Regions from separate parts of the Paenibacillus sp. R-74696 genome, predicted to be linked through region 1. Evidence: riboswitches for the same ligand, from Rfam matches in the RefSeq annotation. Region 1 holds a riboswitch; each other region holds the start of a gene.
What was found. A riboswitch is a leader RNA that binds a small molecule or an ion and turns the genes downstream of it on or off. The one in region 1 is predicted to bind cyclic di-GMP.

Region 1 (2,201 bases):
CCTTTATACCCTTTGTTAGTCTTCCTGGTGGAGTCTATTTCTAAATATGATTCGACGGTCGTGGGATCGGTTTTATCGAATTTGTTTTTGCTCGTATCGCTCTTATATTTTTATGGCATTTGTTTGAAAAGAGGGCTGAAACAGGAGCACGCCCAAGTTGCGGTGCTGCTGCTGCTTGTTTTTCCGACCGCCATCTTCTATGCCGTGCCTTATACCGAGAGCCTGTTCCTCATGCTGTCGCTTATAACCGTATATTATGCGATGCAAAAGCGATATTTTCTCGCGTTTCTGTTCGGGGGCTTGTCCGCTGTGACGCGCAATCTGGGCTTCGTCAACTTGTTTTTCGTTGTGGGGACGCTGTTGATTGAACACAGGCTGTACCGTTTCAAGTGGAAGGACGCAAAATATTTAGGTTATGCTGTTATTTCAGCACTGCCGCTGGCTGGTTATCTATTGTATATGAAATGGCTCACGGGCGATTTGCTGGCTCCGATTACGGAGCAAAGCATCAACTGGTATCGCAAGACGGTTGCTCCATTTTCAAACTACATTCATTTTATCCAAAAACCTTATTTCTCAGGAAATGGTGGCTGGGAAAATGGCCTGCTTGCCTTTATCATTGCTAATGCCGTCCTCGTCATTTTTGCTGCCTTTCTTATTATGCGCTGGAAAGATATTCGCCGTAATGCACATGAATGGCTGTTTTTTGCATATGGTCTGCTGCTTATGCTCATTCCGTTCGCCAGCGCCGAATTTTTGCAAAGCATTCCACGCTATGTCATGGTCGCGTTCCCCTTCTATATTTATTTTGCGGATGTGCTGAAAAATAATAAGCCGCTGCAAATGTTTTATTTCATGATGTTTTTCCTGCTTCATATTGTGTACGCGATCTGCTACTTTAATGGATATTTTTTCGTTGTATAATTTATGAAAAAATAATTTGACGAAATTTGCGATCAAGGTGTACAATAACACCATATTACATTAGCTCATACTTTATACCTATTACGTTTAACGAAAAGGCAAACTCAGGGAAACCTGATGTGCGCAAAGCTACAGGGGCTTCATTCCTAACGGAATATGCTCGCCAGCTGCCGAATTCAACATCGCTTCTTCCTTTATTAATCAAGGTAGACTTTGTTCTTTCGGGAGCAGGGACTATCTTTTTTTATTGCTTCAAACACGAAAAGGCAAACTCAGGGAAACCTGATGTGCGCAAAGCTATAGGGGCTTCATTCCTACGGGAATATGCTCGCCAGCTGCCGAAGCCCAACATAGCCTCCTTTGCCTGATGAAGGTGTGGCGTGTTCTTCGGACCACGTACCATCATTCGCTCGGGGGAGGAACTTACAATGAAAAAGACAAAATTCGCACTTACACTCCTTATGCTCGCTTCGACATTACTCTGGGCACTCCCTGTTAGCGCACAAACGAACTTTTACAATGGAGCATGGATCGGCACTTGGCCGAACCAAAGCTTGAACAACATTGCTGCCTACGAGCAACTGATCGGTGGACACCAAGATGTTGTACATACTTTTGTCAATTCGAATCAAGGGATCAATGAGTGGAAGGGTTTTATGGACTATGTAAATAGTAATGGTTCGATTAACCTACTTACCCTTGAATTTAAAAATAAAAATTACAAAGAATATTCGACTGCTGATATCAATAGAGGCGTAGTAGACGCTTACCTGAAACAAACAGCTAAACAATTGATGAACTGGCAGGCGGCTAATAAAAACCCTGAAATCTGGCTGCGCCTTTTCCACGAAGGCAACGGCAACTGGTACGGCTGGGGCGTTGGCGACAGCACAGTGAACACGAACGAAACCTACAAAGCGGCATTCCAACGTGTCGTTACCATTTTCAAGGAGCAAGGCGCAACAAACATCAAATTCATGTACAACGTAAACGCTGAAAATGTTGGCAAAAACGCTTCGTTTACAGCTATGTACCCAGGCGATGCCTATGTGGACATGCTTTCGATCGATGGCTACAATTTTGGAACGAAAGAATCGTGGAGCTCGTGGAGAACGTTTAACGATGTATTCTATGCTTCTTACCAAGCGCTGACAAGCATGTCGAGCAAGCCAATCATCATCGCTGAAACAGGCACAACCGAAAGCGGCGGCAGCAAAAAAGAATGGGTTATTGACGCTATGAACCAAGTGCAATCGCCAGCGTACAGCCAAATCAAA
Region 2 (2,201 bases), on a different contig from region 1:
GCGGCCGAACAGCTGGCGGATACGAGGGAGGTGCTGCTGGAGGCGTTCGTACCGGACTTTTACAGCAGTGAGGAGAAGGAAGCACGTCGGGAGATGTGCAAGCTCATTAAGCGTTCTTACGATCAGCGGCTGTTTACGAGCACACAGGGGACCTTTTCCCATCGGGTCGGTGAAAATTCCTTCATTATTACGCCGTATGATCAGGACCGTAAATATGTGGTGCCAGCGGATCTCGTACGCATCGACGACGGGAAGAAAGAGGCGGGCAAGGTGCCTAGCCGCTCGGTGCAGTTTCACCAGCATATTTATGAGACGCAGCCGCATGTGAACTCGGTTATTATTGCCCATCCGCCCAATATTATGGCGTTTGCGGTGACGGAGGAGCTGCTGGATTCGCGGACGATTCCGGAAAGCTATATTTTGCTGCGGAATATTCCTAAGCTCCCATATGGAGATTTGTATACAAAGCCGCAGGAGGCGGCACAGCTTTTTCAGGAGAACACGCCCATCGTCATTGCCGAAAATGACTGCGTCATCGTCACCGGGCAAAGCCTGCTGAACGCCTTCGACCGTCTGGAGGTAGCCGAATACAGTGCGAAAGCAACCATTTCAGCGAAAAACATTGGCGCTATTGTGCATATGGAGCAGTCGAGGATTACGGAACTGGAGCAGGCATTTGGGTTGAAATAGGTCATTTTGCCTGAATCATTTTACCTAAATTAATATTGAAGTGAACTTAAATATGATGGTATATGTCCAGCCTGTGGATTTGCGGGTTGGGCATTTTTTTGTTGATAGTAAAACTTAGGATATAGATAACAGATGAAAAGGAAGATTATTGTGAGTTCAAATAGGATTAACTGGGGGGATTATTAATGAGGGATGATTTGATAAATAAAAATATTTATTTTCATGACTTATGTAGTATAAAATTTCAAATATCCAACCGATATACTAAGTACAAAGAACTATTAGTTCAAAGGTTGGTTTGAAAATCAACAAGCCCATTGAAATTGAAAAAGGCAAACCTGATCGAAAGACAGGGACGCAAAGCCACGGGTCTTCACGGAAAACCATCATTATGGTTGCCGTATGACAGCCGGGCCGCCAAAAGTAAATGGGTCTTTTTTATTTGCCGCCAGAGGGTGGCGACAGCCGTTTTTCTTAATAGAGGAGGATATTCAAATGTATTTTAGTCAGATTAAGCAAGGTGTAATAAGAGTATTGTGCTTGTCATTAATCATTCAATTGTTCTTGCCTTCGATCTGGAGCGATTCTACGAAGGCTGCCACGGCATTTCGAGGCGTTAATATTCAGTTTAAAGCAGCTGATGCTTTAGCAGCAGATGGCTATTTGGCCGACCATGGGAATGAGTATGGTCCACATAATGGATACTTCTATGGTTGGAATATGGATCATACGCAGTCTACGGTTACGGGAAGCACCTACGATGCTCCGCTTCAAAACTCTTCTATTCAAGTGCAAGAAGGCGGCGAATGGGAGATTGAGCTGCCGAATGGCAGGTATAACGTGAAGGTCAGTGTTGGAAACTCTGTATATGAAAGCAATAATACGCTTAATGTAGAGGGCAACACTTTTTGGGAGAATACGGAGCTGCCAGCTGGCGGACAAGTGACTTTCCAGAAGGGGGTTGTCATTGCTGACGGGAAACTGACGCTCCATGCAGGCAGCAGCGAAGATACAACCGCTATTCAGTATATCGAGATTAAATCTCTAGAGCCTATTATTCAAACGATTCCAAAGCCGCAAATTGGAAATCCAGCGGAGCAAAACAAGCTGCAGGGCAATAAAATTATTATTTCTGGCAATCAAAATAATGAGCATAATGCGCTGCCCTTTATTCGGGTAGGCGATTTGAATCCGGAAATTAGCCGGTATATGAATGCAGAAATGGCTTCGCTCGAAAGCAGTCTGGCGGCATCCAACCCGTCATTTATCTCCTGCAATAATTGCAGTGCATCAGGTCTGGAGGCAGCAATCAATAACAGCAGCAGTGATATGGTCGCTGTAACGGTGAGCCATTTAAATTTAGATTCCTCATTGACATTAGGCTCGCCTACGAAACCGGTTTATGTCATTGCAGAGGGGATTAATACGAACAATAAGCTGACCATTACGGTTTATGGAACGTTGGTCGTCAATGGAAGCATGAATGCGAACACCGAGCTGACTATAGATAT
Region 3 (2,201 bases), on a different contig from region 1:
CGGCGGAGGAACGCCGATGGTTGCCATGTCAGGGCTGCTCACCGCAGAGGCGATGATTCGGCAGCATTCTTGAGAGAAACTAATGGTGCAAAAGAAAAGCCGCGCTTGGCTGGGTGCAGTAATGCATCCAGCCAAGCGCGGCTTATTTTTTAAAAATATAGGAAAGGATCTGATTGTCCCATCCATGCTCTATATTTCTCGGAATAAAACGCGCTGCGCCGCCAGTGGACGGCGACAGCCGTTTCACCTTGTAACCATACAGAGGGGCTTATGCCCACAAACTAAAAAGGGTCAAATAAAATAAAAAACCCTTCTAGGATTAGAGGGCCTGCTTGAAACAACTTATTAAATATCGGGACGACACGATTTGAACATGCGACCCCCTGGTCCCAAACCAGGTGCTCTACCAAGCTGAGCTACGTCCCGAGAAAAAATGGTGCCGTCGAGAGGACTTGAACCCCCAACCTACTGATTACAAGTCAGTTGCTCTACCAGTTGAGCTACAACGGCGTGGTTATGAATCGGACACAAGATGTATTATGCCACAGAACTTTAGGAGGATGCAATACCTTTTTTTAATTTTTCGAAAAAAAATTCGGGCAGCAGTCAAATGCCCGAATCGGCCTATTTTTTAACTTTAAAATGAACGACTGCGCTGTACAGCATTTTCCCGCGATCGGGATGAAAGACCGCATGATGGCTAATGGCGTGAACTTGTAAAAGCAGTGCCTTATTCGCTTCAATTTGCTGGTCAATATGCTTCTCCAGCGTTCGTAAGTCAAAAGCCTCAAAGAATTCGATTTTATCCTCAATTAAATCTAGTCGGAAATCCATTATTAACCCCCTCAAATCTCTTGCATGTCTAGCTTTCGTTAATAGTATAACGTTGTTCAGAACTAGTTTCAAAGTATCATGTCAGCTAATCACGCTTTTTGTAATTTACAAAAGGGTTTCCCTAAATTATACTTTAAAAGTGTCGAAATAAATAGAAAATTACATACTGAAAAAGGCAAACTTATTGAAAAATAAGGGCGCAAAGTTATGGGCCTAAGGTATTAAGCTATGGCTGCCAAACCACCGGTACAGGACTATAGGCTGATTCAGCTATTCAACTCGTAACGGTGGTTGAATAGCTTTTGTTTTTTTTCAGTGTATTAGGAGAGATGGAGAGAAAATGGCGATTAACCGATTGAAAGAGGCAAAATGGTTAAAATGGACATCAAGAATTTCTGATTTCTTGAAGAGACAAAAGGTCACAACGAAGCTGCTGTTCATCACTTCACTAATTACATTGTTTAATGTGGTGGCTGGCGGTTGGATTTTTATGCAAAATGCTTCGGTTAGAAGTGCAGTGAATGCTTCAAATGAGCTTCAGGAGGCCAAAAAAGAATATCAAGGTGTATCGGATTCAATGCTGCGCACGCTGCTTTCAATGATTGATGCGGTAGAAAACGGCAGCACCGGCGATGATGGCATCAATTTGGCGCTTAAGACGATGCCCGAGCGGGTAGAACATCTGAAGGTTACACTAGAGTCGCTGGATGCGAAATATCCTCACGGAGATAATGGCAACGCCTATTCGAACCAAGGCAATGTGTTTGGGCTTGCTCTGGAGCAGCTTAATAAAGAAAACGGCAATCACAGCCTGCTCTCGATTGAAGACCGTTCCGCCAAGGTCAAACAGCTTGTCAGTACATATACGATTGTTCTCAGCTTTGCGAATGAAACGGTAGAAAAATGGCTTGAAGTGGATTCGGTTGCAACACAAGATGCATTGAACAGAAGTCTTGCGGCTGCCAATACGATTATTATAATCAATATTGTGCTGCTTGCCGTTTTGCCGTTCATCATGTCCTATTCGTTAAGCCGAAATGTGAAAAAAGGCATCGTTGGCTTAATGAAGCGAATTGCCTCCTATCAAAATAACGATTTTACCTATGATGGGAAGCTGGATCGCCAAGATGAATTTGGTCAAATTGACCGTTCGCTGGAGCAAATGGGAAGTGCGCTTCGCGACACGCTTCGTTCGACTATGGATGTAAGCACGGTTGTTCTGCAAGCCTCGCGCAATATGGGTGACATGATTGTTCGCAATCAGAACGCTTCCGAGCAGGTTAAAGAAGAGATTGGCAACGGCAAAACGATTTTGATGACCCAGTATGATGATGCTACTTCGATCTCGGCCGTAACGGAGCAAATAT
Region 4 (2,201 bases), on a different contig from region 1:
TGTTTTTGCTCCTTGGGAAGCCTCTGCGGCTATGCCGGAGGTTTGATTGGATGTATTCAAAATGCCATATACCCCTTCACCAATTTCACCAATTAACCCCAAATTCCTTTCATATCCCATCATTTGGCCCTGCAATCCGACATTTGCTTGCTGAATATTGGTAGTGGTTTGCTGAACGGTAGATGATATTTGATCCAGATTGCCCAATAGATGCGACGATGAGCTGGCAACAATCTGTCCCTTATCCAAAATAGAAATGATCAGCCCTTGCAGATTTTCAAGCATCCCGTTAAAACTTCTGGAAAGCTCGCCGATTTCATCCTTCGTTTCAAATGTCAGCCTGGAGGACAAGTCGCCTTCGCTGGCGGAGAGCCCTTGCAGCTTTTCGTTCATGACGGAAAGCGGCTTTAACGTTTTGCGCATGACCGTATAGATGATTGCTGCGGAAACCAGAAGGCACACGATTGTTACAAAAATCGAAAACCGCAACAAGGCGTTGGCTTCAGCATAGGCTTCACTTTTGGGAACCAAAATCGCTATGCCCCAATCCATCATGCCAGATTTCCCATAAACGATCATATGCTCCGAGCCGTTAATGACGGCTTCAGCCAAACCCGCGTCGCCATTCGTGCTGTTCGTTACAATTTTATTTAGCGTCTCATTCTCGTAATCGGCCATATTTTTCTGTAGGGTCTCTTCGGGTTTTTCACTGGCCACAACCGTGCCATCCTTTGTATAAACAATCGCATGACCGCTTTGTCCCAATTTCACTTTGGAGATGAGATCAATCAAGTCCTGAATAGGCTGACCTCCATTGCCGACTCCAACAATATTTCCTTGGTCGTCCCTTACAGGAGTAGCTGTAAGCACAATTGGAGTTCCCTCCACCCCGGGAGACTTTGAGCCTACCGGATCAATGGTGACGGTCTCACCGTTGATCGCCCTTTGAAAATGCGGGTAATCCTTTACACTAACCGTTGCTCCCGGCAAATAAAGCGTGCCGTCAGGGGCAATAAATGCAAATTCGTCCGGGTTATCAGTGATCTCCGTCATTCGGTTGCTATAAGCGAGAATTTCAGGAATATCTCTGTTCCTCACGTCATCGGACTGACTTAATGCCTCGTATTTGGCCTGTGTGCCCTGAATCCAAATATCGATGTAGTTCTGAACAACAGTCAGCTGCTGCTCCGCCTGCTTCTTAAAGTTTGCCTCCAATGTCGTTTTGGCCTTATCATAGCCAAGGAAAGACACACAGCTTAGCGATACTGTCATTAATAGAGTGGTAATCAGGCTGCTTTTGATGGTTAGTTTCATGGTAATCACTCATTTTCCCTCATAAATTTTTGAATACGAAAAAAATCCGGGCCGAATAGACTGGATTTGCGTACACGTACCCCTTCCTTATTCGGCGACCCGGCTAGCATCGCGCTTAGCTCATTAGATCCGAAGCTCTGCGTCCCCACCTTTCAGCGAGTTCGCCTTTACAGAAAAGAATATCGGTAAAATGACACTGAACTTTTATAGTTACACATTAATTATTTATTAGAACTCTTTAAAACTTACATTTTTATCCAAAAAATACAGTACTGATGAGCCAATGAAGGTTTTTTTTGCAATCAACGGGGAAATTGAAGGATATAGAGGAGCTTGAAAAAGTAAGATTAGAGGGGTAACGATGAAACCAGGTCGGGGGCTGGGGCTGGGGCACCCCAGGCACTGCGGACTCGATAACCATTAGGACGTTCTCTTTGACTGCCAAGCTTTAGAGCGTCATGAAGCCGCCATACCTGGCCAAATACTGTTCTTTTTCTTTATAATCCGGCATAAGACTGCCTACGCGCCGCCAAAAGGATCGGTCATGATTCATATGAAACAGATGGCAAAGCTCATGGATAATGACGTAATCAATCACATCAATTGGAGCCATCGCCAAACGATAGTTAAAGGTTAAATGCTTGCTGGAGCTGCAGCTTCCCCACTTCGTCGTGGACTCTACGATCTCAACCGTTTTGGGCTTTATCCTCAGCTGCGCCTGATAAATAGGCAGACGTTCCCCTATTAATTTTTTGCAGCTTGAAAAATAAAACTTCTTGAGGTTTTTCCGAAGCTCCTCCTCAGTTAAGCCATCTGTATTGATTAATTCATGCAGCAAATGCTCTTTGCCAAGGTAGAGAAATTTCTCTGTATCTTGGTATTGCTTC

Region 2: another riboswitch for cyclic di-GMP. It lies ahead of ACSR9A_RS25825 (fibronectin type III domain-containing protein); the one in region 1 lies ahead of ACSR9A_RS18065 (glycoside hydrolase family 26 protein).
Region 3: another riboswitch for cyclic di-GMP. It lies ahead of ACSR9A_RS23100 (methyl-accepting chemotaxis protein); the one in region 1 lies ahead of ACSR9A_RS18065 (glycoside hydrolase family 26 protein).
Region 4: another riboswitch for cyclic di-GMP. It lies ahead of ACSR9A_RS01375 (methyl-accepting chemotaxis protein); the one in region 1 lies ahead of ACSR9A_RS18065 (glycoside hydrolase family 26 protein).

The regions. Positions count from the first base shown of each region.
Region 1 is NZ_JBPULM010000037.1:124,860-127,060, forward strand. Features, by position in the region: gene ACSR9A_RS18060 (mannosyltransferase family protein) at 1-924, shown strand, start outside; cyclic di-GMP riboswitch class I at 1,012-1,099, shown strand; cyclic di-GMP riboswitch class I at 1,180-1,267, shown strand; gene ACSR9A_RS18065 (glycoside hydrolase family 26 protein) at 1,353-2,201, shown strand, end outside.
Region 2 is NZ_JBPULM010000046.1:295,481-297,681, reverse strand. Features, by position in the region: gene ACSR9A_RS25830 (class II aldolase/adducin family protein) at 1-690, shown strand, start outside; cyclic di-GMP riboswitch class I at 1,012-1,112, shown strand; gene ACSR9A_RS25825 (fibronectin type III domain-containing protein) at 1,186-2,201, shown strand, end outside.
Region 3 is NZ_JBPULM010000045.1:638,388-640,588, reverse strand. Features, by position in the region: gene ACSR9A_RS23120 (phytoene desaturase family protein) at 1-73, shown strand, start outside; tRNA gene ACSR9A_RS23115 (tRNA-Pro) at 353-426, opposite strand; tRNA gene ACSR9A_RS23110 (tRNA-Thr) at 435-510, opposite strand; gene ACSR9A_RS23105 (YrzA family protein) at 625-834, opposite strand; cyclic di-GMP riboswitch class I at 999-1,082, shown strand; gene ACSR9A_RS23100 (methyl-accepting chemotaxis protein) at 1,175-2,201, shown strand, end outside.
Region 4 is NZ_JBPULM010000008.1:58,696-60,896, forward strand. Features, by position in the region: gene ACSR9A_RS01375 (methyl-accepting chemotaxis protein) at 1-1,314, opposite strand, end outside; cyclic di-GMP riboswitch class I at 1,405-1,490, opposite strand; gene ACSR9A_RS01380 (M48 family metallopeptidase) at 1,763-2,201, opposite strand, start outside.